DNA from 2 places in the Oceanobacillus caeni genome. Region 1 is predicted to be linked to the other one. Evidence: riboswitches for the same ligand, from Rfam matches in the RefSeq annotation. Region 1 holds a riboswitch; the other holds the start of a gene.
The links. Region 1 has a riboswitch for lysine ahead of ACFQ18_RS00290 (Na+/H+ antiporter NhaC family protein). Riboswitches for the same ligand answer to the same signal wherever they lie in the genome.
Positions count from the first base shown of each region.

Region 2: another riboswitch for lysine. It lies ahead of dapA (4-hydroxy-tetrahydrodipicolinate synthase); the one in region 1 lies ahead of ACFQ18_RS00290 (Na+/H+ antiporter NhaC family protein).

Region 1 is NZ_JBHTKV010000001.1:41,883-61,531, reverse strand. Features, by position in the region: gene ACFQ18_RS00310 (sulfite exporter TauE/SafE family protein) at 100-918, shown strand; gene ACFQ18_RS00305 (bifunctional metallophosphatase/5'-nucleotidase) at 930-2,327, shown strand; gene ACFQ18_RS00300 (YunC family protein) at 2,422-2,733, shown strand; gene yunB (sporulation protein YunB) at 2,978-3,787, shown strand; lysine riboswitch at 3,831-4,007, shown strand; gene ACFQ18_RS00290 (Na+/H+ antiporter NhaC family protein) at 4,194-5,744, shown strand; gene ACFQ18_RS00285 (sodium-dependent transporter) at 5,926-7,461, shown strand; gene ACFQ18_RS00280 (MetS family NSS transporter small subunit) at 7,462-7,569, shown strand; gene ACFQ18_RS00275 (M23 family metallopeptidase) at 7,713-8,780, opposite strand; gene ACFQ18_RS00270 (YhcN/YlaJ family sporulation lipoprotein) at 8,870-9,439, opposite strand; gene ACFQ18_RS00265 (YutD family protein) at 9,694-9,969, shown strand; gene ACFQ18_RS00260 (hypothetical protein) at 10,075-10,326, opposite strand; gene ACFQ18_RS00255 (hypothetical protein) at 10,429-10,740, shown strand; gene ACFQ18_RS00250 (amidase) at 10,829-12,256, opposite strand; gene ACFQ18_RS00245 (DUF86 domain-containing protein) at 12,367-12,807, shown strand; gene ACFQ18_RS00240 (helix-turn-helix transcriptional regulator) at 12,973-13,599, shown strand; gene ACFQ18_RS00235 (TIGR01457 family HAD-type hydrolase) at 13,629-14,402, shown strand; gene ACFQ18_RS00230 (phosphatidylglycerophosphatase A family protein) at 14,559-15,065, opposite strand; gene ACFQ18_RS00225 (hypothetical protein) at 15,136-16,110, shown strand; gene ACFQ18_RS00220 (2-hydroxyacid dehydrogenase) at 16,137-17,099, shown strand; gene ACFQ18_RS00215 (NifU family protein) at 17,414-17,638, opposite strand; gene ACFQ18_RS00210 (HesB/IscA family protein) at 17,894-18,250, shown strand; gene ACFQ18_RS00205 (Crp/Fnr family transcriptional regulator) at 18,314-19,015, shown strand; gene ACFQ18_RS00200 (NAD(P)/FAD-dependent oxidoreductase) at 19,217-19,649, opposite strand, start outside.
Region 2 is NZ_JBHTKV010000024.1:463-10,445, forward strand. Features, by position in the region: gene ACFQ18_RS14290 (peroxiredoxin family protein) at 334-843, shown strand; gene ACFQ18_RS14295 (HesB/YadR/YfhF family protein) at 982-1,272, shown strand; gene ACFQ18_RS14300 (SDR family NAD(P)-dependent oxidoreductase) at 1,416-2,207, shown strand; lysine riboswitch at 2,314-2,491, shown strand; gene dapA (4-hydroxy-tetrahydrodipicolinate synthase) at 2,609-3,502, shown strand; gene ACFQ18_RS14310 (helix-turn-helix domain-containing protein) at 3,766-4,416, shown strand; gene ftsW (putative lipid II flippase FtsW) at 4,590-5,741, shown strand; gene sspO (small acid-soluble spore protein O) at 5,785-5,931, shown strand; gene ACFQ18_RS14325 (MBL fold metallo-hydrolase) at 6,084-7,043, shown strand; gene ACFQ18_RS14330 (DinB family protein) at 7,144-7,623, shown strand; gene ACFQ18_RS14335 (Tn3 family transposase) at 8,013-9,983, opposite strand, start outside.

The DNA.
Region 1 (19,649 bases):
TTAATTTTTTGCTATAGATTCTTCTCGATAGTTGGGAATTAAATACATTTAGTGCTAATATAAATAGTGAAGTTTAATATTTGGATAGAGGGGAAAGCTTTGGTTTTTATAATTTGTGTATTAATTGGTATCCTTACTGCGTTTGTTGGCTCCATTGCGGGGTTGGGTGGAGGGATAATATTAGTTCCTAGTTTATTTTTAATGAATCATATTTCCCCATCATTTGCTTGGGCAACACCACAAACTATTGTCGGTATATCATTAGTGACGATGATTTTTACTGCTTTATCTTCTTCTTTAACCTATATCAAGGGTAGAAGAGTGGATTATCAAACGGGAATTCTTTTCTTAATTGGTAGTATTCCGGGCGGTATTATTGGGTCTAGATTAAATGCTTATTTTGATGTAGACGTATTTACTTTGTATTTTGGACTTTTGATGATTATTGTTTCATCTCTATTGTTTATTAATAAAAGCGTATTTAAAAGGGAAGTTAGGCCAAATCAAAAAAGTGTTAAAACGGTTGAATTAGCTGGAGAAAGGTATCATTATAAAGTTTCTGTTATCCCAGCTATTATACTTTCATTAGTAGTAGGAGTTTTATCAGGCCTGTTTGGTATTGGTGGTGGATCGATTATGGTTCCTGCCATGATGTTATTGTTCGGAATTCCAACACATATTGCTACTGCAACTTCTATGTTTATGATTTTCTTTGTAAGTATCTCGGGAACCATAACACATTTTGTGCAAGGTCACATTTTATGGGAATATGTAATATTGTTTATTCCTGGAGCATGGATTGGTGGCAGATTAGGAGCAAAGGTTAATCAAATGCTGCCGGGAAAGACACTGGAATGGATCTTACGTATTTTACTTATTATCGTTGGATTACGAATGATTATTGAAGGACTTTCGTAAGGAGTTAAATGATGAAAGAGAAGTTATACTTTTACTATACAAATGATTTACATAGTAATTTCGAACAATGGCCAAGAGTGGCGGCGTTTATAAAAGAATCCATAGCAGCGCGAAACGTTCGAGATAATGATTATTGGCTTTTTGATATTGGCGATCATATGGATCGGGTTCACCCGATATCAGAGGCGACTAAGGGAAAAGCTAATATTCAGCTTATGAATGATTTAAGATATGATGTTGTGACATTTGGTAATAATGAAGGAATTACCTTAGCCCATGATGATCTTTATCATTTATATGATGATGCCGAATTCGATGTTGTTTGTACGAACCTTCATAGTTCGGATAATCAAAACCCTCTTTGGTTGAATCGTCAAGTTAAATTAACATCGGAAAGTGGAGTAAGAATTGGAATTCTAGGTTTAACGGCACCATTTAATGATTATTATCATTTATTGGGCTGGCATATCTCATCCGCATTTGATGAACTAGATAAGTATGTTCATGAATTAAGCCATGAGACGGATATTATTGTTCTCTTGTCACATCTTGGTTTAAGCGAAGATCAAGAAATAGCAAGAAGATATAAAGATATAGATGTAATAATAGGTGGTCATACACATCATTTATTACGAACTGGTGAAAAAATAAATAACACCATAATCACTGCAGCTGGTAAACATTGTTCCTTTGTTGGGGAAGTTATTTTAACCTGGGATCACAATCAAAAAAAACTCATTAATCAAGAAGCGTATGCAACGGATATCTCGGAGTATGAAAATGATACAGAGACAGAGCATAAAATTATGTCATTGCAAGAAGATGCGGAACAACGTTTGAATTATCCAATTGTCTATACAGATTACCCAATAGAGGTAAGATGGTTTAAAAATACCAAAGTCATGCGAGAATTAACAAACACATTACGAGAATTTACGAAGGCAGATATTGCTATGTTGAATTCAGGTTTACTATTAGATTCTCTTCCCGCTGGTAAAATAGCTTATAAGGATGTTCATCGCATCTGTCCACATCCGATTAATGCCGTTACAGTTGAGTTAACCGGTAGTGAAATATTGGAAGTGATTCGTGTTTCTTTAACTAAGCAGTTTACAGAATTTCAGTTAAAAGGGTTCGGATTTCGAGGTAAAGTATTAGGGGAAATGGTATTTTCGGGTATAGAAGTGGTATCGAACTTTCATCCAAATGGGGAGAAATATGTAAAAACTGCATTGTTGCCTGATGGCAGTGAGCTAGATGCAAATCAAACCTATAAATTGGGGACTGCTGATGTGTTTACGTTCGGTCGTTTATTACCTGAAATAGCTAAATCAGACACGAAGCATTTTTTTCTTCCGGAATTTTTAAGAGATTTATTAGTAAAAACATTGGAAGAACACTATTCATAAATACTTCTGTTTGGAATGTCGTATTTTTAGTGACAATCCATCAACATAATGCATAAAGATATAATATACATTGCGAAGGAGGTTTATCATTCTTATGGTAACAGTAGAACCTATAGAAATAGAAGGAAAGCATTTTGTTGCAACAACGGTTAAACTCCCGAAAACAACATTATTATCGGTTTCTAATGATGTTGGCTACATTATGTGTGCGGCATTAGATGTGGATTTTTTTGATGTAAACCCAAAATTAAAAGAAAGAAAAGTAATTGCTGGTCGTGCGGAAGGTGTACGAAGTATCGATCAATTATTGAATGCCCCGTTAGCCAAAATAACGGATGCTTCACGTGAAGAATTTGGTTGGGAAATTGGAATGACTGGTAAAGAGGCATTATTAAGACTTTCGTAAACAAATATAATGATGAGGGGATGCGACTATAGCTTTCTCTTTTATTTATCCTATCTAAACGGGCAGTAAGACTCTGACCTCAAGATAAGTGCGACTAACCATTAGTGGGAGATAAAGGAAAACCACCACTGATGGAAGTCTTCCTCTAATCATGTAATTAATGTGTGTTATTAAATCTTAATGCAATAGAAATAAATTCTATCCCCGCTAAAACAAGCATAGATTGTTTTAGGGGGGATTTTTAATGGGGCCACGTAGACGATTCGGGAGAAGAAAATTTGCACCACCTCCAAGGAAAAATATCTTTTTGATGACCATGGTTGTTTTTGTCTTGTGTATAATTTTAAGTATTGGAATTGTAAGTAAAGGAATAACACCAGCAATAAAAAATATATCGGAAGCTAAAACAGATGAATTTGCCACTAGGGCGATTAATATGGCAGTACGATTTGCAGAAAGTTATGATTTTAGTGATGTCTTAAACATTAGTTATGATGATAATGGTAATGTTACAGTATATAATTGGAACCAATCTGTAATAAGTGAAATTAACAGAGTGGCAACAGACAGGGTGGAGGAGTTTTTCCTACATATGAACCGGGGGGATCCCATATCGTATGATTATTCATTACATGAACCTTATGACTATGACGATGGGGCGGAAGATCGCGCTGCACTAGATCCGACTTTAATTGAGGTGCCACTAGGTGAAATAACAGGAAATGCTTTATTGGCAAACTTGGGACCCAAGATACCAATTAATTTGGAGTTAATTGGGGCAGTTCGTACCAATGTTGTTAGAGAGACGGAACCATTTGGAATCAATGGCTCCTGGGTTTCGTTGTATGTGAATGTAGAAGCGGACGTTCAAATCATTATTCCTTATATTACAGAACGTAAAACAGTTCAAACTGAAATATATATTGACGGCGGAGCAATTATGGGAGAGGTACCGGAGTTTTATGGCGGAGGTAGTAACGGCCCATCCATATCTATCCCAAAGGAGGACATTGGTGAACGAGGAAAAAATCGTAACTTGCAAGAAAATGAATAATCTAGTATATTAGGAAATAGATAAAATTAAATAGACCTCAGATCGGTGAGGTAGAGGTGCGGACAAGATAAGTAGTCAACAGGAGAATGACAACGATGATTGTTGATGAAAGGATTGTTTGCCGAAGTATAATAAGGGGTCAAACTTATTATAACTGGTATATCCTTGAATAAGGGGTATACTGTCATGCATATGTGTTGCATGGAGAACTACTGATCGAAATGGAGGATAACGTATTTTGTAAAGAACAAAGATGGTTATTTTCTATCTTTGTTCTTTTTATTTGGATTTATTTAAATGTTTTATCAATTCTATGAATAAAGCCGCGTATCCTATCAAAAAAACTTTCAGAAGTACACCGATCATTTCACACATCAATATAAGAAAATAACTTGGAGGTAGCAACATGGAAGGGACATTTTATTCGCTTATTCCTGCTATGGTAATGTTAATTCTAGTGCTATTAACTAGAAAAGTAATTCTATCATTAGGTATTGGTATTATTATAGGGGCATTATTTATACATGATTTTAATATTTTGGGAACCATTCAAGAAATATGGAAATCATTCTATGAGATTTTTGTATTAGATGGTGCTTTAAATGTCGGTAATTTATTGTTATTAGGGTTTTTATTATTACTGGGAATGATGATTGCCTTTTTACAAGCTTCTGGTGGTAGTCGAGCATTTGGGAAATGGATGCTAACACGTGTGAAAACTCGTAAAGGTGCAACTCTAGTTTCTGCTCTATTAGGTATTATTATATTTATTGATGATTATTTCAACGCATTAGCAGTTGGACAAATAGCTAGACCGATTACAGATCAATATAAAATTTCCCGGGTAAAGTTAGCTTACATTGTAGACTCTACTTCTGCCCCAGTTACAGTTATATCACCAATATCTAGCTGGGGGGCCTATATCATTGGAATTTTAGGGGGAATATTTGCTGCAAATGGCTTAACGGATATGCAACCATTACAAGCATTTATCCAAATGATTTCACTTAACTATTATGCAATCGCAGCAACGTTATTAGTTTTTCTAGTAGCCTTTTTCAAAATGGATATCGGTCCAATGCGAACACATGAGGAACGTGCTATTCGGACGGGTGAATTAATTGATCCAAAAAATAATAAAATAGCTGGAGATTTAAGTGGTGTATTTGAACCGCATCCTGAAGGGAAAGTTCGTCATCTAATCTTACCTATTTTGGTGCTTATTATTGTGACAGTCTTAGCTATGTTTTTAACAGGAATCAATAATAGTGAAGGTAATGTTAATATCTTTTCTATTTTTGCTAACACTGACGTAAATTTATCCTTATTTGTTGGTGGCTTAGCGGCTGTTTTAATATCACTTGTATTTCATATAAATCAAAATACACCTAAAGCAAGTTTAGGTAAATTGTTAATAGAAGGAATGAAAACGATGCTTCCGGCGATATATATTTTAATATTTGCTTGGATGATCGGTTCTATCATTGGTACTCTTCAAACTGGTGAATACCTAGCACATATATTTGATAATTTACAGGTGAATGTCGCTTTATTACCATTTTTATTCTTTATCATTGCAGGTTTTATGGCACTAGCAACTGGATCTTCATGGGGAACCTTTGGGATTATGTTGCCAATTGCAGCGGAAGTTGCACTAGTAACAGATACAAGCACACTTCTACCATCATTAGCTGCAGTTTTGGCTGGTGCGGTATTTGGGGATCATTGTACACCAATTTCAGATACGACAATCCTTTCCGCAACTGGATCAGGTGCGAACCATATTGACCATGTATTAACACAGTTACCATATGCAATAATTGCAGCGGTAGTAGCTATGGTAGGATATTTGATAGTGGGCTTCACCAATCAAGTATTTTTATCTTTTATTTTAACTGTTGGATTATTAATTGTAATAGGTTTGGGAATTAATTATTTTCATAAGAAAAATGCATAATTTGAACTATTGACTCATTTATTGAAAATGAGTCAATAGTTTTTTTAGTTATTTTAAATTCTTAAAAATATATTTTGACATAGTAGGAAAATGCCGCTATAATATTTTTAAATATCTGAAAATACACACTAATCTAAGTTCTCTTCTGTTATCGATTGAATAAAAAAAGGGAGGATAATTTATGAGAACTCGTTCACAATGGGGGACAAGAGCAGGTTTTATTTTTGCAGCAGTTGGATCTGCAATAGGCCTTGGGAATATTTGGAGATTCCCGGCTGTTGCATATGAGAATGGTGGAGGAGCGTTTTTTATACCTTATTTATTTGCGCTTCTTACTGCCGGAATTCCATTATTAATTATGGAATTTACTATTGGGCAAAAATATCGTGGATCGGCCCCGCTATCTTTCAAACGGATGAATAAAAAGGCTGAATGGATTGGCTGGTGGGGAGCATTAGTTGCATTTGTAATTGGAACCTATTATTCCGTAATCATTGCTTGGGCTATGTCTTATTCTGTATTCTCACTCAATTTAAATTGGGGATCAGATACAGAAGCGTTCTTATTTAATGATTATTTAGGATTAACAGTTGATCCGGGTAAAACAGGGAGTTTTGTCCCAAGTGTACTTATCCCACTTATTATTGTTTGGGCGATTGTATTTGTCATTTTATTTAGAGGTGTGAAGAAAGGCATTGAAATTGCTAACCGAATTTTTATTCCTTTATTAGTGGTATTATTCTTCATTCTTGTTGTGCGTGCAATTACCTTACCTGGAGCGCTTACAGGGCTTAATGCATTCTTCCAACCCGATTTTAGTGCCATTATGTCATCTGATGTTTGGGTTGCAGCTTATGGACAAATTTTCTTTAGTTTATCGATTGCATTTGCGATCATGATTGCTTATTCAAGTTATTTGCCTAAAAGATCCGACATTACGAATAATGCCTTTATTGTCGGCTTTGGAAATTCTGGTTTTGAGTTATTAGCCGGTATTGGGGTCTTCTCCATTCTAGGATTTATGGCCGGTCAAGCTGGGGTAGGAATTGATGAAGTTGTTGCGGGTGGAGTTGGTCTAGCATTTGTAGTATTCCCGCAGATTATTAATGAAATTCCGGCGTTCAGTGAATTCTTTGGTGTGTTGTTCTTCGTGTCATTAGTTCTAGCTGGTTTGACCTCCTTAATTTCTATTTGTGAAGCTTATATTTCTGCTATAATCGATAAATTTAACCTAACTAGAACGAAAGCTGTTACGTTTGCCGGGGGACTTTCAGCCATCATATCCCTTCTATATGCTACACAAGGTGGATTATTCTTCTTAGATACGGTGGATTACTTTATTAACCAATTTGGCGTTGCGTTTATCGGCTTAGTTGAAGTAATCGCAGTGAGTTGGGTTATGAAACAATTGAAAGATTTAAAAGAGCATGCAAATGGTATTTCTGATATTCGTCTAGGTTCCTGGTGGACGTTTAGTTTAGGTGTGATTACACCAATTGTTCTTGGTTATATGATGTTTGATTTGTTTAGACTTAACCTATTAAGATTATTCCCAACAGATACAGGAAACTATGAAGGATATCCAGATATATTTATTGCCACAGCAGGTTGGGGTGTTGCTGCAGGTGCTTTAATAATCGGTATCCTGTTTACATTTACTAAATGGAAGAACGAAGAACCTTCTGAAGATCTAAAACAATCGGAGGAGGCTAAATAAATGACCGGTGGGGCTATTGTCGTAATGATTATTGGTATTGTAATTATCTGGGGGGGCCTTGGCTTAAGTATTGCTCATGCTATGAAAAGTTCAAAAAAAGTTGATTAGAAGACTCGGTATATCGCTAGGTTTCTGGGCGGATGCCTCAGTTGCACTTATGTAAATCTTTACGGCGGGCGATTAATCGGAGCTCCGCCGTAAAGATTTTTATGCTTTCTACCTGCAGGAATACGGAAAAGGGCGCTTTTCTTTTAATCTTTCGCCATCCGTTCCCATTTTCTTAAAAAAGGATAAGGGTCGAAAGAAAATTCATTTACTCCGTTATCTTTGTACATACCATAATGTAAATGTGGAGGGAATTTTCCTGAAGTCCCGGGAGGTCCATATCCAGTTGATCCTACACTGCCAAGTACATCACCTGGTTGTACGACTTGTCCAATTTTTACATCGTCATTAAAACCGCTCATATGTGCGTAATAGTGGTAAATATTGTAAATATCACGAATACCAATACGCCAACCACCATATAAATTCCAACCCATCATTTCAACAACACCATAAGTTGTTGATTTTACAGGTGTTCCATAATCGGCAAATATATCCGTACCTTCATGGATACGTAAACCTCCAAAACCTCTTCTATCTCCCCAGGTGCTACGATAACTATAATTGTAATTTGTTGCTACAGGGAAATCTCTATTGGTTAAGTTAATGTCTTGAAACTTTCGAAACACTTTCGCTGTATTCTTGATGGTTTGTACGGTTAAGTCGCGTTGATAGTAATTCCACAATCCAATTTTAATATCGTCTTCCGTTGGTCCGGATTCAAGAAGTATATTTCCCATCGTGTATAAAATATCTTCCGGATCATTAGGGTCAGCTTGGCCATCCCCATTTCCATCTTTTCCTTTTCCATCGTGCATTTCAACTATTCCAATGTCTTTGTTTTTCCCTATATTCCCAATTCCAAACCAAATTTCATCTGGTATATCAATGGAAACAACTTGTTCAGGCTCATTGCTATCTAATATATTTCGCTCAAAGTTATCAATAGCAGCAAAATAATACCAAGGTATTTGAGTTAATGCTTCTGTTTTTTTAAATAAGCCCATTCTTTCTTCATAAATGGTATTTTTAACTTCTTCCTCTTCTGCTGCTGCACTAATCGTTGAAACGGAAACGATGAGCACTATCAAATAGAGCATTGGAATGATTCGTTTCTTCAAGTATTTTTCACCTCCTAAAAATACAGGTTCAAAAGAAGGATAAAAAGGATCGACTCGGCTAAAGTCGAACATCCTGAGATTTCGATTACTCATTTCACCCCACCGTAAAGATTTGTTTGAACATCATCTAAAATAGACATTAGCTATCGCCAGGTATTATGGCGATAGCAAAATAAAATGAATTATTCATGTTCGTATGGTTTTTCCATGTCATTAATTAACTTTTGAATCAACTTATCGTAATTACGATTCGTATTTGAGTTATGAAGACTTTGGATATCATACATTAAAGATTTGTTATCACTTACATATACCTTGTAAAAACGTGGCATGACAGATTCAGCAGTTTTTTGGGCAACCTCTTTTGTTAACTTGGAATCACTATTGTTATCTCTATCATAAGCAATAAGCACTTCTTGATCTGTAACAAGTGTTGCCACTTCATTAAATCCATTATTGTTTAAAATTAAACGAGTAATCATGTCAGCCATTTCTCTTCTATCAATTCTAGCTTCATGATTGTCCAGATTTTGTGTATCGATTTCATCTTTTGAATATCGGACATATCCTAATTGATGATTAATATCTTGATTGGATGGGGTTTGAATTTTATGATTTGGATTCAGCTGGTCTTGAATTTGATTTCTATTTTGCATATCTTGTGTCGCGTTGTCTGTATCATCGTTTGTGTTACATGCACTTATTACGATCAACATATATATTGCAATAATGGAAGCGAAGACTTTTTTCATGGTAAACCACCTTTTTTCATATAGTTCGTGTTCAAAAAGGAGGATGAAAAGGACCGACGTTGGCTAAATGCGCAACATCCTAATGTAACGCTGTCTCTATACAGGGGAATGTCTTTTTCACCGGACTTTTTGAACAATCTCATATATCTCAATTATAGTGTGGTAATAAAATAGGAAATAATGCACTGAATTAGGTGGTTTCTATTCAGCAAGATATGGTAAAATATATTCAATTAGGTGAGGTGACTGATACATTGATCGAGTTACATGGAAAGCATTATGAGATCGTAGAAAATATTAAGAATGGTTTTGAAGAAAATGCAATAAAGGAACGGTATTCGGATATCTTGAGTAAATATGATTACATTGTTGGGGATTGGGGATATAACCAGCTTCGTTTAAAAGGTTTTTATCACGATCGAAACGCAAAAGCGCAGGTAGATACTAAAATCAGTGCGTTAGATGATTACATTTACGAATACTGTAATTTTGGTTGTGCTTATTTCGTATTGAAAAAGGTGAAAAAATAGGAGCAGTAATCCTAACACTGCTCCAATTCATTCAAGTCTAGCTCCAGCGCCTAGCGAGACTTCCTTCACCTCTGTCCGTCATTTAAATGGGCGCTTGCGCCTTTGTTATTCATCATGTAAGGGGTGTGCTCCTGGGAATTGTCTTGGCAGATCATCATGTTGATCTTCATCAGGGTAAACATACGCACTCATTCGTTTTTGCCCTTCTTTCCATTCTGTTGATTTGCTTGATACCGTTTCTTCTTTATTTATAGCAGAACCAACAGCACCCTCAGGAAATTCCTCTGGTATTAACTCATTTTTCATTTTTTCGACATTTGAAAAGTTGGAATACTTTTTATTATGATCTTTTGGCATGTTTTTTCCTCCCTTTAGAATTAGCTTTCTCAGAAGTAAAGCATAATATGTTTAGGAGTGAAACGTGTATTCATAAAAGTTTAGGAAAGGGAGTGTAGATCGTTGAATATTTCAACTATATTGAAGTGGATAAGCGGTGGTCTTGAAGCGTTTTGGGGAATACCGTTTATCGGTGGAGTTATTATTATTAGTTATGCGTGGTTACCATTAGCGGTAATGTTTATTTTGCATTTAGTGACCCTGATTTTTTCGGTTTACGAAAAGAAAAAAATCCACGGAAGTATTCTTGGAATTATAACATCATGTATCGGATGGATTCCGATTGTTGGTATGATTATGCATATTATTACAGCAGTATTTCTCCTTATCGATGCCTATAAATCATCACAAATAACAGGCTTTGAAGAGAATTAAATGAACAAGAAGCAACCTTTTGAGGCGAAGGTTGCTTCTTTAAATTTAGTGTAAAGGATAAAACTTTCTTCTATTAAATGCCAAGGTTTTAATCATAATAAGAACAACGGGCATATCCTCTAAACCGTTTTTCAATTAATCTTCCAAGGCGGAATATGGCATCTTCATTTCCTATACTACTCATAATTTGGATGCTAATCGGCATCTGTTTATCATCCACCCCAATTGGTATGGTTAATGAGGGGAGCCCCCAAACATTAGCATAAGTTACATATGGCATATATTGTAAAAAGGTCTTACGTATCGAAAAAATATCATGATATACTTTTCCATGTTCCTTGGCAGCTTGATAATACACAGGAAAAATAAGTAGACGGTTTTTCAAATACTCCGCTAATCTTTTATCTCCCTTTTCAATTATTTCCTTCACTTCTAATGTTCGTTTACCATTTGGCTTAAATAATTTCGAACCAAAAATTCCCCAGGACAACGAAGGGCGAATGGAGGTTCTTTCTGTTAATTTTTCTCTAAAAAAGGCTTTGAAAACTCCTGAACGATCATTGTTATATGCCTCTTGTTCTAAGATATGATTATGATCACTTGCAAGAATATCTTGCCAAAGTTTAGCACTATCTTCAAAGAAAGGGGGAACGGTACGTTTTATAGAGAAGAACTTTTCTAAGTAGGTCTCTACGGTATCAAGCATTTCTTTCATGTTTTCCGAAAGAGGGTATTCGATTGTTCCAGGTAGGATTTCGACTTTATAATTTTGTAAATGTTTAGTTTTTAAACTTTTATTAGATATGATTTCATATAAAAATCGCATATCCTGCACAGATTTACCCATTGGGCCAATCGATAGCATTCTTTCTGCGAATGTATTCATAACTGATGGAAAATGACCTTCTTGTGAGACTTGATTCATTCCTGGTTTAAAACTGATAATACCATTAAAGTGAGCTGGAATGCGAATGGACCCACCAATATCCGAGCCAATTCCTGCTGCTGCACCGCCTACAGCAAGTAAAGCTCCTTCTCCACCACTTGAACCACCCGCTGTTTTTGTGAGATCCCAAGGGTTGTTCGTTCTGCCATATAATTTATTTTCCGTCTCTTGGCTAAAACAAAGAGCAGGTGTATTTGTTTTCCCTAAAATGATTGCCCCTGCTGCTTTTAATTTAGTAATTACCTCTGCGTCCTGCCTAGCTATTAAATCTTGTCGATGTTGCAGTCCGCCTGTAGTTTTCATGTTAGAAACATTGATTGATTCTTTTACACTAATAGGGACCCCATATAAGGCACCTTTATTGTTATTATGTAATGATTGTTCATCTAATTCCTTCGCTTCCTTTAAAGCCTCTTCAAAACGTTTTTCAATCATCGCATTGATACTTAGATTTGCCACATTTATATGCTTTATGTATGCCGTAACTGCTTCCGTACTAGTTAGTTCCCCTTTTCTAATCGCAGAAGCCGTTGATGATGCATCCATTTCAATTATCGCTGTAGTATCCATACCTAGTTCCCTCTTTATTTTTGTGATGTTTTTTTCAGTTTTCCCACTTATGATATAAATATAATGATATGGTAAAATGGAGGAAAGTCAATTAGGGGGAGACGAAAACAATGTATTTTGTTGACAGAAATAATATAGAAATTACTTTAAAAAATATGGATCAATTACTAAATGAGCTATCTAACAATAAAATTGAAAGTTATATAAGTCAATTAGCCCAGGAAAGAATTGCGCATATCTTAATCGAATCTATCCTCGACGTTGGAAACATGATGATTGATGGATTTATTATGAGAGATCCTGGGAGCTATGATGATATCATTGACATATTAGTAGATGAGAAAGTGATACCCCAATTGGAAGAAAAAGGATATAAAGAGGTAATAAGCTTACGTAAGATGCTTGTCAATGATTATCAAAATGTAGACCATGAACAACTAAACGCTGTTCTTTCAAAAAATAAAGCGCTATTAGAACAGTTCAGTACTCATATTAGAACATACCTAAAAAATGAATTAGGGGTTGCTAATGCTTTTTCTAATCATGTCTAACTTCAGCGCCCAGCGACTAGCGAGACTTCCTTCACCTCCGTACGATAAGTCAACATCGGCTCGCTTACGCTCACCGTGTTTCCTTTATCTCCTACGGCTCAGTCCAGTCCGTACGTCGCTAAACGGGCGCTTATGTTTTTCTAATCATAAATAAGGGTGATGTAAATGGGTAAAAAGATGCCTCCAAAACAAAGAATTTTACATCTTTTAAAGAAGAATCATTCCATGGCGATAGGGGAAATCATGGAATATTTTACGATTTCAGAAGTAGCAGTTCGAAAGCATATTCATGAACTAGAAAAACAAGGACTCCTTACTAAAAAAGCCTATAGTCAAAGTATTGGAAGACCTTACTATCAATATACATTAACTAAAGCAGGTCATGAAACTTTTCCAAATCAGTTAAAAACATTGCCATTAGATTTATTAAAGGATTTAGAGGAACTTCAAGGTTCAGAAATTGTCAATGATTTGTTTAAAAAACGGATGCAAAGAGAAACGGATTATTATGAATCATGCATTACTTCTGAAACGCTGCCCGATAGAATCAATCAAGTCGTCCAAGTTCAAAATGACAATGGTTATTTAGTAGAAGTGGAAAAGACAGAAAAGGGTGATTATGAAATTAGAAATTATAATTGTCCAATACTAAATATCGCATCGGAGTACCATCAAGTATGTGAAAATGAAATTACCATGCTTGAGAAATTGTTTTCTGATGGAACCGTTTCTGTTCATTCACTAATTACAAAAGGGTCACATGTTTGCAAATGGACCATTAAAACATCTTAAAATAATTTGATCATGAAATGAGGAAGAAAATGAAGCAATATAACGGATATTTAATCGATTTAGATGGCACCATGTATCTAGGCAAAGAACCAATTCAAGAAGCAACTCTATTTATTGATAAATTAGTGGAGAAAAATATACCTTTCTTATTCGTAACGAACAACTCGACAAAAACGGGGGAAGATGTTGCGGGCAAGCTAAATAATATGGGAATACAGGCAAAGGCAGACCAAGTTGTGACAACAAGTTTAGCAACTGCCAAATATATTAAACAACAAAAACCTAATGCGACCTGCTATGTCATTGGTGAAGCAGGTCTGTATCATGCATTAGAAGAAAATGGACTTAAAGTTGTGGATGGAGAAGAAGCAGATTATGTTATTGTCGGGCTTGACCAAGAACTAACTTATGAAAAATTAGCAAAAGCATGCTTATCTGTCAGAAATGGAGCAACATTTATTTCAACAAATGGGGATGTAGCTTTACCGACAGAAAGAGGATTATTACCTGGGAATGGATCCATCACTTCTGTAATCACGGTGAGTACAGGAGTTGACCCTATATTTATTGGTAAACCTGAATCTATTATTATGGAAGAGGCTTTAAACTTAATTGGATTAACAAAAGAGGAAACATTAATGGTCGGCGATAATTATGATACCGACATTAAAGCAGGGATAAAAGCAGGAATGGACACATTAATGGTTTTTACAGGAGTTACTCCTTTTTCCGAGTATGAACATTTAACTGAAAAACCAACTTATTATGTTCATGGTTTAAATGAATGGTTAGATAACATATAAAGAAGACTTCCATCAGTGGGGGTTTTCCTTCACTCCCACCTACCTTCTTTGTTTCACCAGAACTTTAGGTGGGATAAAATTTTTAGCGAGAAGCGGATACGTCCCAAAATAAGAAAACCTAACACATTCGCTAACAGATGTGTTAGGTTTTCTATGTTAATCATTTTCCATTTCTTCCGCATACGTATGGGCTAGTCGACTCGAAGCTGCTGCTGCAATTGCACCAATAATATCGTCTAAAAATGTATGAACTTCACCCGTTGATTTATCGTTTAATCTTTTTAGAATTCCTGGTTTTTGTTTATCGATGTATCCATAGTTTGTAAAACCAATAGAACCATAAACATTGATGATGGATAATGCAATTACCTCATCAATACCATAAAGCCCTTCATCCTTCTCAATAATTTCTTGTAAAGGTTCTTCTAATTGTTTTTTCTCCGCTAAGATATCTAATTGAATACCTGTAATGATTGCATTTTGTACCTCTCTTTTGGCAAGAACCTTTTCCACATTTTCCCTACATAGGTCTAAATCTAAATCTGAGTGGTAGGCGGATTGTAAATAATAAACTAGCTCCGCGATATGGTCAATGGTGACACCTCGATTAGATATTAAGTCTCTTGCCTTTTTTTCTAGTTCACTTGTTTTTGCCAAATTAATCACCTTTTCTTTTTAGTTAAATAATCATTTTCTCTACATATAATGTTAGTAATGGAGAGGAGAGATATTAGTGCCTTTTAATGATTTTCTTTCTACCTATTATGGTATCCAAGTTGATGAAAAAATAGGCTTTGACCGAGAAGAAGGGTATAGGACTGGTAATTATATCAATTTTATCACTTCTGTTGAAAACAAGGAAATGGTTTATTTGGAACAGGCGAGTCTTGCTTACTTTTTAAGAGATAATCATATAGATCATATCACCTTACCGATTCCGAATCTTCAAGGAGAATGGTTTACCTCTTACCATAATAATAATTATATGGTGATGCAGGTAGCCAATATACAACAAATGGATAAAAACTTTGAAGGTAGAAGATTGGCGGAGTTTCATCAGATTGGATCAAGGTATCAGTATCAACCAAAGGAAATCTCAAGTTACGGTAAGTGGAAATCACTATGGATAGAGAAACTTGATTATGTTGAGGCCAAGGTTGAAAAAGAAGCAAATAAAAATCCGAATGCTTACTACCGACTCGTTATGGATGTTCTACCGTATATTATTGGTATAAGCGAAAATGCTATACAATATATTCGAGAAAGTGAAACAGAAACTAGGTTTCATGAAGTGGATCAAGGAACGATCACATTTCACCGTTATCATCATCAATTAAATGATTCCATCTTATGGATTGATAATTTGGTCTATGATCATCCGATTAGAGACATAGCAGAACATATTAGGAATTGTATAGTAAAAGGGGAAAGTAAAGAAAAAATACTCCAATTTCTAAATGAATATCAATCGGTTCGTCCGTTATCTGTTTTTAGCTTCCGTTTATTATATGGGCGCTTATTATTTCCTGCTCATATTTTAGATTTATTCATACATGGATTTACGGAAGAAAAAGATGAAATTCTATATGAAGAATTGAGGCAGCTTTTAGATAACCAAACTTATTACGAAGATATGCTACGAAACTTTTATGAGAGTTTAGATATTAATCCTAAGATTTTAAATATTCCTGTGGTAAACTGGTTATGAAACAACAACCAAAGGGCGGGGATAGCATGAATAAGCCAAGTATTTATATTACAAGAAAAATACCTAGAGAACTTGTAAATATTTATGAAAATCAATACAACATTCGTATGTGGGAAAAAGAAGAAGAGCCAGTACCAAGGGAAATATTAGTAAAAGAAATCCAACATGCTAATGGAATCATATCTATGCTCAGTGAAAAAATAGATGAAGAACTATTGTCTAAAGCACCACACTTGAAAGTAGTGGCAAATCTTGCAGTTGGATTTGATAACATCAATGTAGATGTAGCAAAAAAACGAGGAATAATCATTACCAATACACCTGATGTATTATCGGAAACCACTGCCGACCTCGGATTTGCATTGCTTATGGCAACAGCTAGAAGAGTGATTGAAGCAAATAATTACATAAAAACGGATCAATGGAAAAATTGGGCACCGTTTTTATTAGCAGGAACGGACATTCACCATAAAACGATAGGTATCGTTGGAATGGGAAGAATAGGTGAAGCAATCGCTAAACGTGCAAAGGGTTTTGAAATGGAAATTTTATATCATAATCGAAGCAGAAAGGAAGAAGCAGAGAAAGAGTTAGGAGCATCCTATGTTTCTTTTGATGAACTATTACGTTTATCGGATTATGTTGTGTCCGTTGTACCATTAACAGACGAAACGAAGAGACTGTTTAATAAGGATACTTTTCGTAAAATGAAGCCATCTTCCATTTTTATTAATATTTCCCGTGGAGGAGTAGTGGACGAAGAAGCGTTAGTAGATGCATTAAAGAATAAAGTGATTGAAGCAGCGGGATTGGATGTATTTAAAAACGAACCAATTAATAGTGATCACCCATTATTAAAGTTAAATAACGTTGTGTGCTTACCACACATCGGTTCCTCTAGCATAGAAACAAGAACAAGAATGATTCAACTTTGTTTGGAGAATGTGGATGGGGTAATACAGGGTAGAGGTGCAAAAACACCGGTATAATATACAAAGGCGGAAGCGCCCGTTTAGTGACGTATAGACTGCGCCTGGCCATGCCAGGTGGTCCGATGTTGCCGCGCAAAGCGGCGGTTTTAATCGGACATTCCACCGCCGTAGGAGATAAAGGAAACACGGTGAGCGTAAGCGAACCGATGTTGACTTATCGTACGGAGGTGAAGGAAGTCTACTAGTCACTGGGCGCTGGAGCCGGACGTGGCTATTTCTGTATCTAAGTTATCCACAGCCATACAAATGTTATAATTTCCTAGACAAGAACAAAGGCAGGTAACGGAATGGTTCCTGCCTTTCATATGTTATTAAAATACTTGCTCGATTTCTTTTACACCAGGTACTTCCGAAGTAAGGGCGCGTTCAATACCGGCTTTTAAAGTAATAGTTGAACTTGGGCAATTTCCACAAGCTCCCATCAGACGTAGAAGAACGACTCCATCCTCGTCCACATCAACTAATTCTACATCTCCACCATCACGTAATAGGAATGGACGTAATTTATTTAACACTTCTTGAACTTGTTCATACATAGTTTTTTCTCCTTTCCCTGAATTCATTATAAAGTTTTCGACTAAAAAAATCTATTTGAATTTTTTTTGATTAATCCATGTTTATTGTTATTTTATCTTGAATATAACATTTTGTAAAATGAAAATCACTAGGGATACGGTGAATCCTGAGATATGAAAAAAATAAAGAGGTAAAGAAAAAATGAATTAGTTGAAGTTGTTAATTTTACTTTGTATACTTAAAATAAAGATTAAGTAAGGAGGTCCGTGAAAAAGATGGTAATTAATTTAACCGATCAAGCAAGTACAAGAATAAAAGAAATGATGCAAGAAGAAAGTGAGAATGTACGTCTACGTTTTGGTGTAAAAGGTGGCGGATGCAGCGGATTATCTTATTCAATCGGATTTGATTACGAAATAAACGAGGAATTGGATGTACAAGAGGAAGTGAATGGTATTCCAGTTGTCATCAATTCACAGGATATTCCAATTATAGAAGGTACAACTATTGATTATAAAGAGAATATGATGGGTGGCGGATTTAGCATTGATAATCCTAAGGCTGTATATTCTTGTGGATGTGGCTCATCCTTTAGAACGAAGGAAGTTGTTGGAACACCAGGTGATTGTTAGTTTCTCTCGCTAGGATGCTTTTTTAAAGTGTTCTAGCTTTTTAACTTGAATGGAGAGTGCGAAATGGGTAAAAGGTGTCATCATGGAATTAGCAAAGATCAGCTGTGTGTTGCAAAAGTACCTTTTTTTAATCATTTAACATTCGATGAGATGGAAAAAATTGCAGATATGAGTCGCCATCTCAATTTTAAAAAAGGCGAAATTATTTTTAGTGAAGGAGATCCATTAGAATATCTATACATCATACATCAGGGGCGGGTTAAAAACTATCAATTGTTTGAGTCTGGTAAAGAACAGTTACTTCGTATATTGGAGTCTGGTGAATTCATGGGGGAGTTAGCTTTATTTACTGAGAAAACGTTAGATAGTTACGCCGAGACAATCGAAAAAACAGAAATATGTGCCATTCATCGTAGTGACATGCAGCAGCTTTTGAAGCAATATCCGACAATAGCTATAAAAATATTAGAGCAATTTAGTAATAGGTTAGATGAAACAGAAAAGTTAGTTGGAAATCTAAGTTCAAAGGATGTAGAAACACGAACGGCAAGTTATTTATTAGAGTTAGTTGACAAATACAATACAACGAGTGTCGAGTTACCTATAAGCAAAAAGGATCTCGCATCTTATTTAGGGACAACTTCGGAAACGCTAAGTAGACGTTTGTCTAGTTTCCAAACAAATGGATGGATTGAGCAAAGAGGTCAACGCAAAATTCAAATATTAGATAGAGAAGCGTTAAGGGAAATGAGTATTCATAAATAAAGAAGCTATAATCAGAAGAAATCTATTATTATAGCTTCTTTATCTATTTCGTCCGGCTCCAGCGCCCAGCGACTAGCGAGACTTCCTTCACCTCCGTGCGATAAGTCAACATCGACTCACTCCGTTCGTCGTGTTTCCTTTATCTCCTACGGCTCAGTCCAGTCCGTACGTCGCTAAACGGGCGCTTCCGCCTTTGTTCTTTTAAAACAAATCTAAATCAGATGAGTGTTTAGGTTGTACGCGTGCTTTTGGATCAATATAACGTTTAGCGTTATTAATTGCTGTTGGTCCTTCACCGAATCCAGTAGCAATCAATTTTACTTTGCCATCATACGTACAAACATCTCCAGCCGCATAAATTCCTGGAATATTTGTTTCCATTTTAGAGTTAACAACAATACTGTTCTTTTCAATTGTTAAGCCCCAATCTTTGATAGGACCTAATTTAGAAATAAAACCATAATTACAAATAATAGAATCGGGTTCTAATGTAATTTGATTCTCACCTTTTACTTCTTGTAAAATCAATTGATCAATTTTGTTGGAAGAAACAATATCAGCCGCAACATAAGGAGTTAGAATATCAACATTAGAGGCATGGAGTTTCTCTACAGTATGTTCATGAGCCCTAAAT
Region 2 (9,983 bases), on a different contig from region 1:
AAAAGATGGTGTTATTTATCCCACTTAAACGGATGGAAGTCTTCTTTATAAAATTAATTTGGACAAATAACTCTTTTTATTTTAGGTATAGTTTAGTGCTAGGCTTGTTAATTATTGTCCTTCTTTTGACACATGACCAAGTAAATAACTTCCTTTTTTTAGTTATAATATTAATAGGATGATCTCTAGGATTACTTGTTTTTTCGACCATACAAAATTAAAACGTAATCTTTGGATATCCCATACATCCACGGTTTCCTGGAATCATTCTAGTTATATAAAAAAAGAAAACATTGAATGATTTTACATAAGTACGGTTTCAGGGGGGATTAAATGAAAAAAATTATATTGGTAATTATTATTGTAGGGATGCTAGGATGGGCTGTTTATGACTTTGTTATAAATCGTGATTCAACGGAAGTCGGTACATCTGTAGGAGATATGGCTCCAGATATCGAATTGACAACGTTAAACGGAGAAACGGTGAAATTATCTGATTATCGTGGAAATAAGGTATTTGTTAATTTTTGGGCTACGTGGTGTCCACCATGCCGTGCAGAAATGCCAGACATACAGAAATTTGATAACGATGAAGATGTTAAAATTTTGGCAGTTAATTTAACATCAACTGAAAAGAGTGTTGATGATGTACAGAAATTTGTTGATGAGCTTGGTTTGACTTTCCCGATTTTAAAGGATGAAAAGGGAAAGGTAGAACAAATGTATAAAGTAAATGCTTATCCAACTTCTTATCTTATTGATTCTGATGGAGTGATAAGGAAAGTAGCCCTAGGAGCAATGAATTATGAAATGATGGTTCAGGAATTTGAGAAAATTAAATAAAATCTGGTGGTTTCCTTCCCGCTAAATAAAAGCGTCCTTTTTGCTTTGAGAAACAATTTAGTTTATTGTAAATAGCACGGATTAAATTAGAAAATCAAAAAATATAAAAGACATTATAAATAGAACGGAGTGGCTTTAATGGCATTACAAGTATCTAAAGATGCAGCAAAATGGTTCATAGATGAAATGGGATTAGAAAAAGGGGAATTGGTTCAATTTTATTTAAAAATATATGGCGGTATTCCTACTGTGCATTCGAATTTCTTTCTAGGATTATCAGTTGGAGAAAATGGAAAAATTGCTATAAAAACAGAAGTAGAAGGTATTACTTTCTATATTAATGAAAAAGACGCTTGGTTTTTAGATGAATATAATATGAAAGTGGAGTTAGGAAAGGAAGAGCCTGAATATCATTTTGAAGAAAAATAAAAGTTTTTGTTATTAATATGATAAGGTGAGAAAACCACGGACGGGTTTGTGGTTTTTTCTTTTTTTAAAATATTTCCTGGGCATTTATTTTGATTTATTTGGTATGATTAAGAAAAATGGATTTGCAAGTCTTGGGGTGAGGTATGAATAGATTAAAAGATAAAATAATAGTGATTACAGGGGCGTCATCAGGTATTGGAGAAAAACTCGCTATAAAGGTAGCTGAAAAAGGAGCGCATCCCATTTTATTGGCAAGATCTGAGGTGAAATTAAAAACAATCTCTGAGAAAATTAAAAAAGAAACTTCGGTACAACCTTACTATTTTAAACTTGATGTTAGTGATAGGGATGCAGTAGAAAGGGTATTTGTTGAAATAATTAAAGATATTGGGAACATCGATGTGTTAATAAATAATGCTGGATTTGGTGTTTTTGATGCTTTTCATGAGGCTAATTTAGATGATTTGGAAAAGATGTTTCATGTTAATGTTATTGGATTAATGAATTGTACAAAACAAGTAATTCCTAGTATGATTGAACGCAACATGGGCCATATCGTCAATATAGCGTCTCAGGCAGGTAAACTAGCGACGCCAAAAACAAGTGGATACGCAGCTACAAAACATGCCGTTCTCGGTTTTACCAATTCGTTAAGGCTTGAACTTAGGAAAACAAATATTCATGTATCTGCTGTAAACCCTGGGCCAATCGAAACCAACTTTTTTGAAAGTGCGGATCAATCCGGAACTTATGTAAAAAATGTGAAAAAATATATGTTGCAAGCGGACACGGTCGCTGAAAAAATTGTATATTTAATGGAGCGACCAAAAAGGGAGCTAAATATTCCTTATTGGATGAATATAGGAAGTAATTTATATAATATGTTTCCGCGTCTAGCCGACAAATTGGCAGGCCCTTTTTTAAATAAAAAATAAACGCATGTAATATTAAATGAAGAACTCTAAATTATGCTTGTTTTATATGTGGTTATTTGATACATTGGTAGTAATAATTAAATAAACTCTTATTTTATACTTATTAAAGTAAGGTAGAGGTGCAAAGACCATCAGTACTTATGTAGAGGAGAATGAGATCTGACGAAACATAAGGAAAGGGGAATTTGCCGAAGCGGAGGGATTCTCATTATCCCAACGTTGGGTCTGTATTGAATAAGTACAGAACTGTCATATAGGGGACTATATGGGGGGCTATCTAGCTAAGAACTTTTACTAAAAATGTTCTAGCAACAACGAGCTCTCTAAGAATTCGTTGTTGCTTTTTAAATGAGTCCTCCACACTCGTACGGCCGAAAAATAAAAAAGAGGGTGTGAAGTTTATGAATTTTGGTAATGTATTAACGGCAATGGTGACTCCATTCAATCAAAATGGAGAAATCGATTATGAAGCAACAAGAACTTTAGTAAATCACTTAATTGAAAATGGTTCTGATGGGTTAGTTGTAGCTGGAACAACAGGTGAATCCCCCACATTAACTCATAAGGAAAAACTTGATTTATTTAAGTTTGTAATGGAAGTGGTAGAAGGGAGAGTACCTGTTATTGCTGGAACAGGTTCAAATAATACTAACGCATCCATTGAGCTAACGAAAGAAGCTACGGAACTTGGTGTAAACGGAATTATGCTTGTAGTTCCTTATTATAATAAACCATCACAAGAAGGTATGTATCAGCATTTTCGTGCTATTGCAGAAAGCACAAAGCTTCCAATTATGCTATACAATATCCCTGGACGAAGCGTTGTAAATATGGAGCCATCAACGGTTATTCGCTTGGCTCAAATTGAAAATATTGTATCTATTAAAGAGGCAAGTGGAGATTTAGATAATGTATCTAAAATTATTACAGATGCTCCAGACAATTTCAGCGTTTATACTGGTGACGATAGTATGACTTTACCGACATTGTCTGTAGGTGGAGCTGGTGTAGTGTCTGTTGCGTCTCATGTAATTGGTAATGAAATGCAAGAAATGGTAACTCGTTTTAAAGACGGCGATGTAGCTTATGCAGCATCTCTTCATCGTCAGCTTTTACCATTAATGAAAGCATTATTCACTTCACCAAACCCAACACCAGTGAAAGAAGCATTAAATCATATAGGTGTACAAGTTGGCGGTGTGAGATTACCATTAGTACCTTTAAACGATACGGAACGTGCTGCTCTTTATAAAGTGATAACGAGTCATGAGGAAAGAAAAGCAGTAGGGTATTAATTTTAAGTGGGAAAGAACAAGCTTATTCGCTTGTTCTTTTTTATATGCCTTGATTTTTCCCACCTCAAGCTTTTGGGGAACAAAGAAGGTAGGTGGGAAATCAACCGCCCGTATAGGTCCGATAAGTGCGACTAATTATCTGTAGGGGATGAGAGAAAAAAACCAACTGATGGAAGTCTTCTTTATTTAATCCGTTGAAACCAATGTTGACGTAATGGAACCAATTTGGTATGGTAATGGAAACATAATGGATTTGGAAAGGTATGATTGATTTGGAAGATTTTAATCATGAAAGATTTGGAGTGTTTTTATCGAAAATTTTACAAGAAAGAAATTTATCGATAAGAAAATTGAGTAAGCTATGCGGTATAGATCATGCTACCATTTCTAAAATTATGAATGGGAAACGTAAAATTAACTTAAAACATTTGGAGAAGTTTTCTATGGGGCTAGATATAGAACTCCCTACTTTAATAAAAGCTGCCGGTTATAATATGGCGACGAAGGAAGAAAAAGCTTCAGATATTCAAGTTGCATTAGAAAAAATCCAACAATTAATAGAATCTTCTAACCTGTATCATGAAAATTTCACATTGGAAAAAATGGAACAGGAAATAGTTAACTATAAAATTTATAGTCAGACAGATGAAGGGAAAAATACTATATTTAATCAATTTAATGAAAAACTAAAAAAAACAGGCGGAATTGGTCCGTTTATTGAAAATTTGAAATGGATGTATCATAGATTTATAGAGGAAAATGGAACTTCATTTCAAATCGGGTTAATGGGTGGTGCTCTACTCTATTTTATTGTTACAACCGATTTACTTCCTGATTATCTATTTCCAATCGGCTACTTGGATGATGCACTTGTCGTTCAAACCGTTTACCAGCAATTAAATATGAAAAGTTAGAAGGGCGAAAACAAATAACATGTGGGAAAAGCATATGATGAATTATTTGAGAAGTATGCACTTGCTCTTAACGCAATGAAGTTAATTTCAAATATTAGTGTACAGTTACAATTCAACAATTATATGTTTAGTGAAAGTATTGTTCAGGAGAAAGGAAACTACCAATGAAATCCATGTTAATCCGAAAAATAAAACAATTTGATTACTCATTAATAATAATTACTTTACTTTTAACGGGTTTTGGATTAATGATGGTATACAGTAGTAGTTATGCCGTTGCTTATATCCATTATGATAACCCTACATATTTTTTTACAAAACAATTGAAATGGTTCATCATTGGATTATTTTTCTTTATAATTGCCACCTTTGTACCCTATCGTATCTATAGTAAACTAAGTCCATTATTAGTAATGGTATCAATCGTAATGCTAGTAATGGTGTTAATACCTGGACTGGGAACGGAGAGAAATTATTCTCAACGATGGATTCAATTAGGCCCCATTTTGCTTCAGCCTACAGAATTAATCAAATTATTTATGATCATGTATTTTGCTTCTTTTTACGCTAAAAAGCAAGAGACGATTAATCAATTTAAAAATGGGGTTTTGCCGCCTTTAATTATATTAGGGATTATTTTTCTTTTAATCTTAAAACAACCTGATCTAGGATCCGCGGGACTTATTTTACTTGCTTGTTTAACGATTGTCATATGTTCAGGAGTAAAGAAAAGACATTTATTCATGCTTGGAACTGTCGGGCTGGCAGGTATCATTTATTTTTCCATTACTTCTTCCTATCGTATGCAAAGAATAGTCTCATTTATTGATCCTTTTGCAGATCCTTTCGGTGAAGGGTATCAGTTAGTAAATGGTTATATTGCTATTGGGACAGGGGGAGTAATGGGAAATGGTTTAGGTAATAGTATTCAGAAGTTAGGATTCCTACCAGAAGCCCATACTGACTTTATTATGGCAGTAATTATTGAGGAACTAGGTGTTTTGGGATTGATTATAGTTATTAGTGCATATATTTTCATTATGTTCCGTGGTGTACAGATTGCAAGAGAATGTAAGGATAGGTTTGCCAAATTACTTGCAATTGGAATTACCTTTCAAATTATAGCTCAAGCATGTATAAATTTAGGAGCTGTTTCTGGACTACTTCCAATAACTGGCGTAACATTACCTTTCATTAGTTATGGTGGGTCTTCCTTAGTTATTACAATGGTTTCTTTAGGAATTTTGATTAACATATCATCCTATAGGGAAAATACTAAGTCAGTCCCAGCGAATCGAGAGGCGAGAATGATTCACCAAGTATGATAAAAGGTATTTTAGCCATAATATCTCTTGGGAGGTGTTTTGGATGGCTAATAAAAATAAACAAAATAGTTTTAGCGATGAGCAAAGAGTGAGAAAAAATTTATCTAAGGAATTTGATCATGAATTTGCCAATGAACCATTAACAGCAAATGAAAAGTATAATAATAAAAAGACGAAAAAACGCCAATAATTATCGCCTATCCCCTTTGACCAAAAGGGGTTTTATGTTTTTAAGATACTTTATTTTATGGACGATTGATGCGATAAGTTATAAATTGGAAGGAATTCAAACGGAACGTGTAGAAATTTAAACATATAGGAAAAGGAGGGGGGTTTTAAAAAATGAAAGAAGTACATAATATATTTCCTATCATGGTGGATGCTCCAGCCAATTTGAAAACAGTAAATTTTTATATAGTGAAAACAGAGCAATCATTAAGCTTGGTCGATGCCGGATTTAATAATAAAGAGTCTTACAAAGCATTAGAACTTACATTACAGGAAAATGGCTTTTCTACAGGTGACTTAACAGAAATTATTTTAACCCACAATCATTATGATCATGTCGGGCTAGTAAATCCAATTACTAGAAAGCATCCAATTCCTGTATATGCGCATAAGGATGCTATTCCACGATTGAAAAGAGATCCTCGTTTTTTAGAGATGAGAGTAGACTTTTATGCGAAATTATATGAAGAAATGGGTTGTGGAGACGCAGGAGATAAACAAATTTCCTTTTTGAAAAAGTCTATTGAAAGAAATAGCAATCAGCAAGTCGAGTCTGAAATTATTCCAATAGGTGCTAAACATCTTCATTTTGATGTTATAGAAGTTCCAGGGCATGCGCCAGACCAAATTGCATTACACAGTTTAGAAAACAAAGAAATGATAGCAGGCGATTTAATGATCGAACATATCTCAAGTAATGCTCTTGTGGAGCCTGATTTTAATGGAAAAAAACTCCCGACACTACTTCAACATAAACAATCCCTTGAAAAGGTTCAAAAGTTGGATATAGAACGAATCTATTCAGGACATGGAAATATCATTCAAAATCCCAGTTCATTAATAAGGAAGAGAATAGATGGTATTGAGCTTAAAGCAGAAAAAATAAGAAAAGTAATAGAAGAAGGGACAACAACTGGAGACGAAATCGCAAGGAAGTTTTATAAGAAAAGCTATCATAGTCAATTTTCTTTGGTAATGTCCGAAATCATCGGTCATCTTGATTATCTTGAGATAAGTGGAAGAGTATCAAAAGAAATGAAAAATGGAATATGGCATTATTATATAGAAAAATAATATAGTGCAAAAAAATGGATTCAACAATTGGAATTGTTTGTAGTAGCTCTAGTATAATAGAATTACAAAAGAATTTTAACAAGATGAAGGAGTAATCGTTATGTATAGAAAAGTGGAAGACTTTTTATTAGATTGGTCACATGCATCTCATGGTACCATTCAAGTTCTTGAATCATTAACAGATGATACATTAGGACAGGCTATTGTCGAAGGTCATAGTACATTAGGATGGTTAGGCTGGCATTTAGCAACAGCTCCTGCGTATTTCTTAGGGTTAGTTGGGTTAAACGTTGAGACAGGAGATCCTCAAGCTGTTCCTCATAAAGCTAGTGAAATTGTGGAGGCATATAAAAAGGTTGCTTTAGCGGTTGAACATGAAGTAAAAGAAAATATGACCGATGAGAAATTTGCCGAAGAAGTCGAAATGCATGGACACACATCTCCAAGGGGTGCAGTATTAAGACTTTTCATTGATCATCAAACACATCATCGTGGACAAATGACTGTGTTACTTCGCCAGGCCGGTCTACCGGTTCCCGGTGTGATGGGGCCTACAAAAGAAGATCGTGAAAAAGCCTAGTCTCCTCAAGTTTTCTTTATCCCACCTCAGGTAGGTGGGAGTGTTATTGTCCGTAAAGGTCTGATAAGTGTGACTAACCATCAGTAGGGGATGAAGGATCCCTCTTTCTGCTGGAAGTCTTCTTTATAAAAGTGCTTGGAAAACAGAAGGAGCTGGGACAAAAGTATTTCAGTCATGAAAAAACCGAACTTTCACCTGAAATTCTAATTTAGAGTTTCCTAATAGTTTGTTTTTTTATTATATTGCTTCATTAAATTAGAAAATATTCGGCTTTATGAATAGCAATTTAGGGGTACAGCCAACATTTCGGAAATTTTGTACGCTAAGCAAATTTTGACACAAAAAAAGCCAAATACCTGTACGTTAAGGAATTTGGCTTCAGATACAGATTAAATTTTTTTTAAGGGTCTTAGCATATTAGCTGGTAACCTATTTGAATCAAACTTATATTCGCCAAGAAGATTAATATGTTCCCAACCTAGAGGTGAAATATGTGGGAGTAATTCTTCTTTTAAGGCATCATGTTTCTTTAATTCTTTTGTTGCTTCACCCAAATACACTGTATTCCAAACGCTAATTGCATTTATTAATATATTTAAAGCACTAGCTCTTTGTAATTGATCTTGCATGCCACGTTCTCTGAATTCCCCACGTTTACCAAAAAATAAGGCTCTAGCCAATCCATTCATGGCTTCTCCCTTATTTAACCCACGATGTATCCTTCTTCTTAATGTTTCATTCGTAATATAGTCAAGAATAAAAATTGTTTTTTCAATTCTTCCAATCTCTCGAAGAGCTGTGGCAATTTTGTTTTGTCTTGCATACGAACCTAATTTCCCCATCATTAATGATCCAGAAACTCTTCCTTCCCGAATTGAATGGGCCAGCCTTAATACATCATCAAAATTTTCTTTAATAACCTTCGTGTTAATCTTTCCCCGTAGTATGACTTTTATACTCGGAAAATCATCAGGAGACGTAAGGGTATATAATTTTGCGTCGCTTATGTCTCTCAATCTTGGAGCAAAGCGAAATCCTAATAAATGACTTAATCCGAAAACTTGATCCGTATAACCAGCTGTATCTGTGTAATGCTCCTCAATTGAAAGGTCGGATTCATGGTGTAATAATCCATCTATCACGTGTACGGCATCTCTCGCATTCGTGTTGATTACCTTTGCATAAAATGAAGAGAAATGATCACTTGTAAATCGATAAATGGTTGTACCTTTTCCCGTTCCATAATGTGGGTTTGAATCTGCATGTAATGATGATACACCGACAGGAACACGCATACCATCTGAAGATGAAGTTGTTCCATCTCCCCAATATGAAACCAAAGAAAGACGGTGCTGATAATTTACTAACGTTGCTTGAGCACGATTCATCGCATCTTCATGTAATCTCCATTGCATAACATTAGCCATCTGGCGATATGATATATCGGGAGTAGCCTCTGCCATTTTAGTTAATCCAATATTTGTACCCATAGCCATTAACGTTGCCATTATAACAGATTTTTCCTCACCTTTAGGTGCTTGATTGGAAGAAGCGTGAACAAAGGACTCCTCAAATCCAGTCCATTCAGCTACTTCCATTAATAAATCAGTGAGTTTAACTCTTGGAAGCATTTTATAAAGAGATAAGCTAAAATTTCTAGCTTCTTCAGGTGTATCTGCTTGTAATCTCTTAACATGTATCTTTTGTTTTTTTATGTTGATACTTTCGATATTATCAATATTTTTGGAAATCCATTTAAGTTTCGTATTTAAAGTTTCATATCTTTCTGATATATACTGATCAAAATTCACATTAACAGCTATATTAGTCCCTTGAACTTTTGCTTTTCCCCAATCGTCTTTTGGCACTAGATATTCTTCAAAATCCTTATGTAATCGACTACCTTCAACCCAAACATCACCAGAACGGATATAGTTTTTGAGTTCTGTTAAAGCAGCCATTTCATAATATTGACGGTTAATGTTTCCTTCATCATCAAAGACATGCTTTTGCCAACGTTTAGGAACAAAATTCAAAGGCGAGCCTTCAGGTACTTTCCTTTTTCCAGAATTATTTAACTCACGTATAGTGCCTAATGCTTTTAATAAAGGTTCTGCTGATTTAGTAGATTTGAATTCTAAAGAATCCAATAGGCTTGGAGTATATTTCCTTAAATAGTTATATCGTGTTTTTATTAAATCAAGATAATCGTAGTCCATTGGTCTTGATAATAATTTAGCTTCTTCAATCGATTCTACAATTTTTTCCCAAGGCATTACCTGCTCTAATGCCAAATAAGGATCGATCCCTTCCTCTTTGGCTTTAATTAAAGCCGTTCCTATATCTGCATAATGCACAAC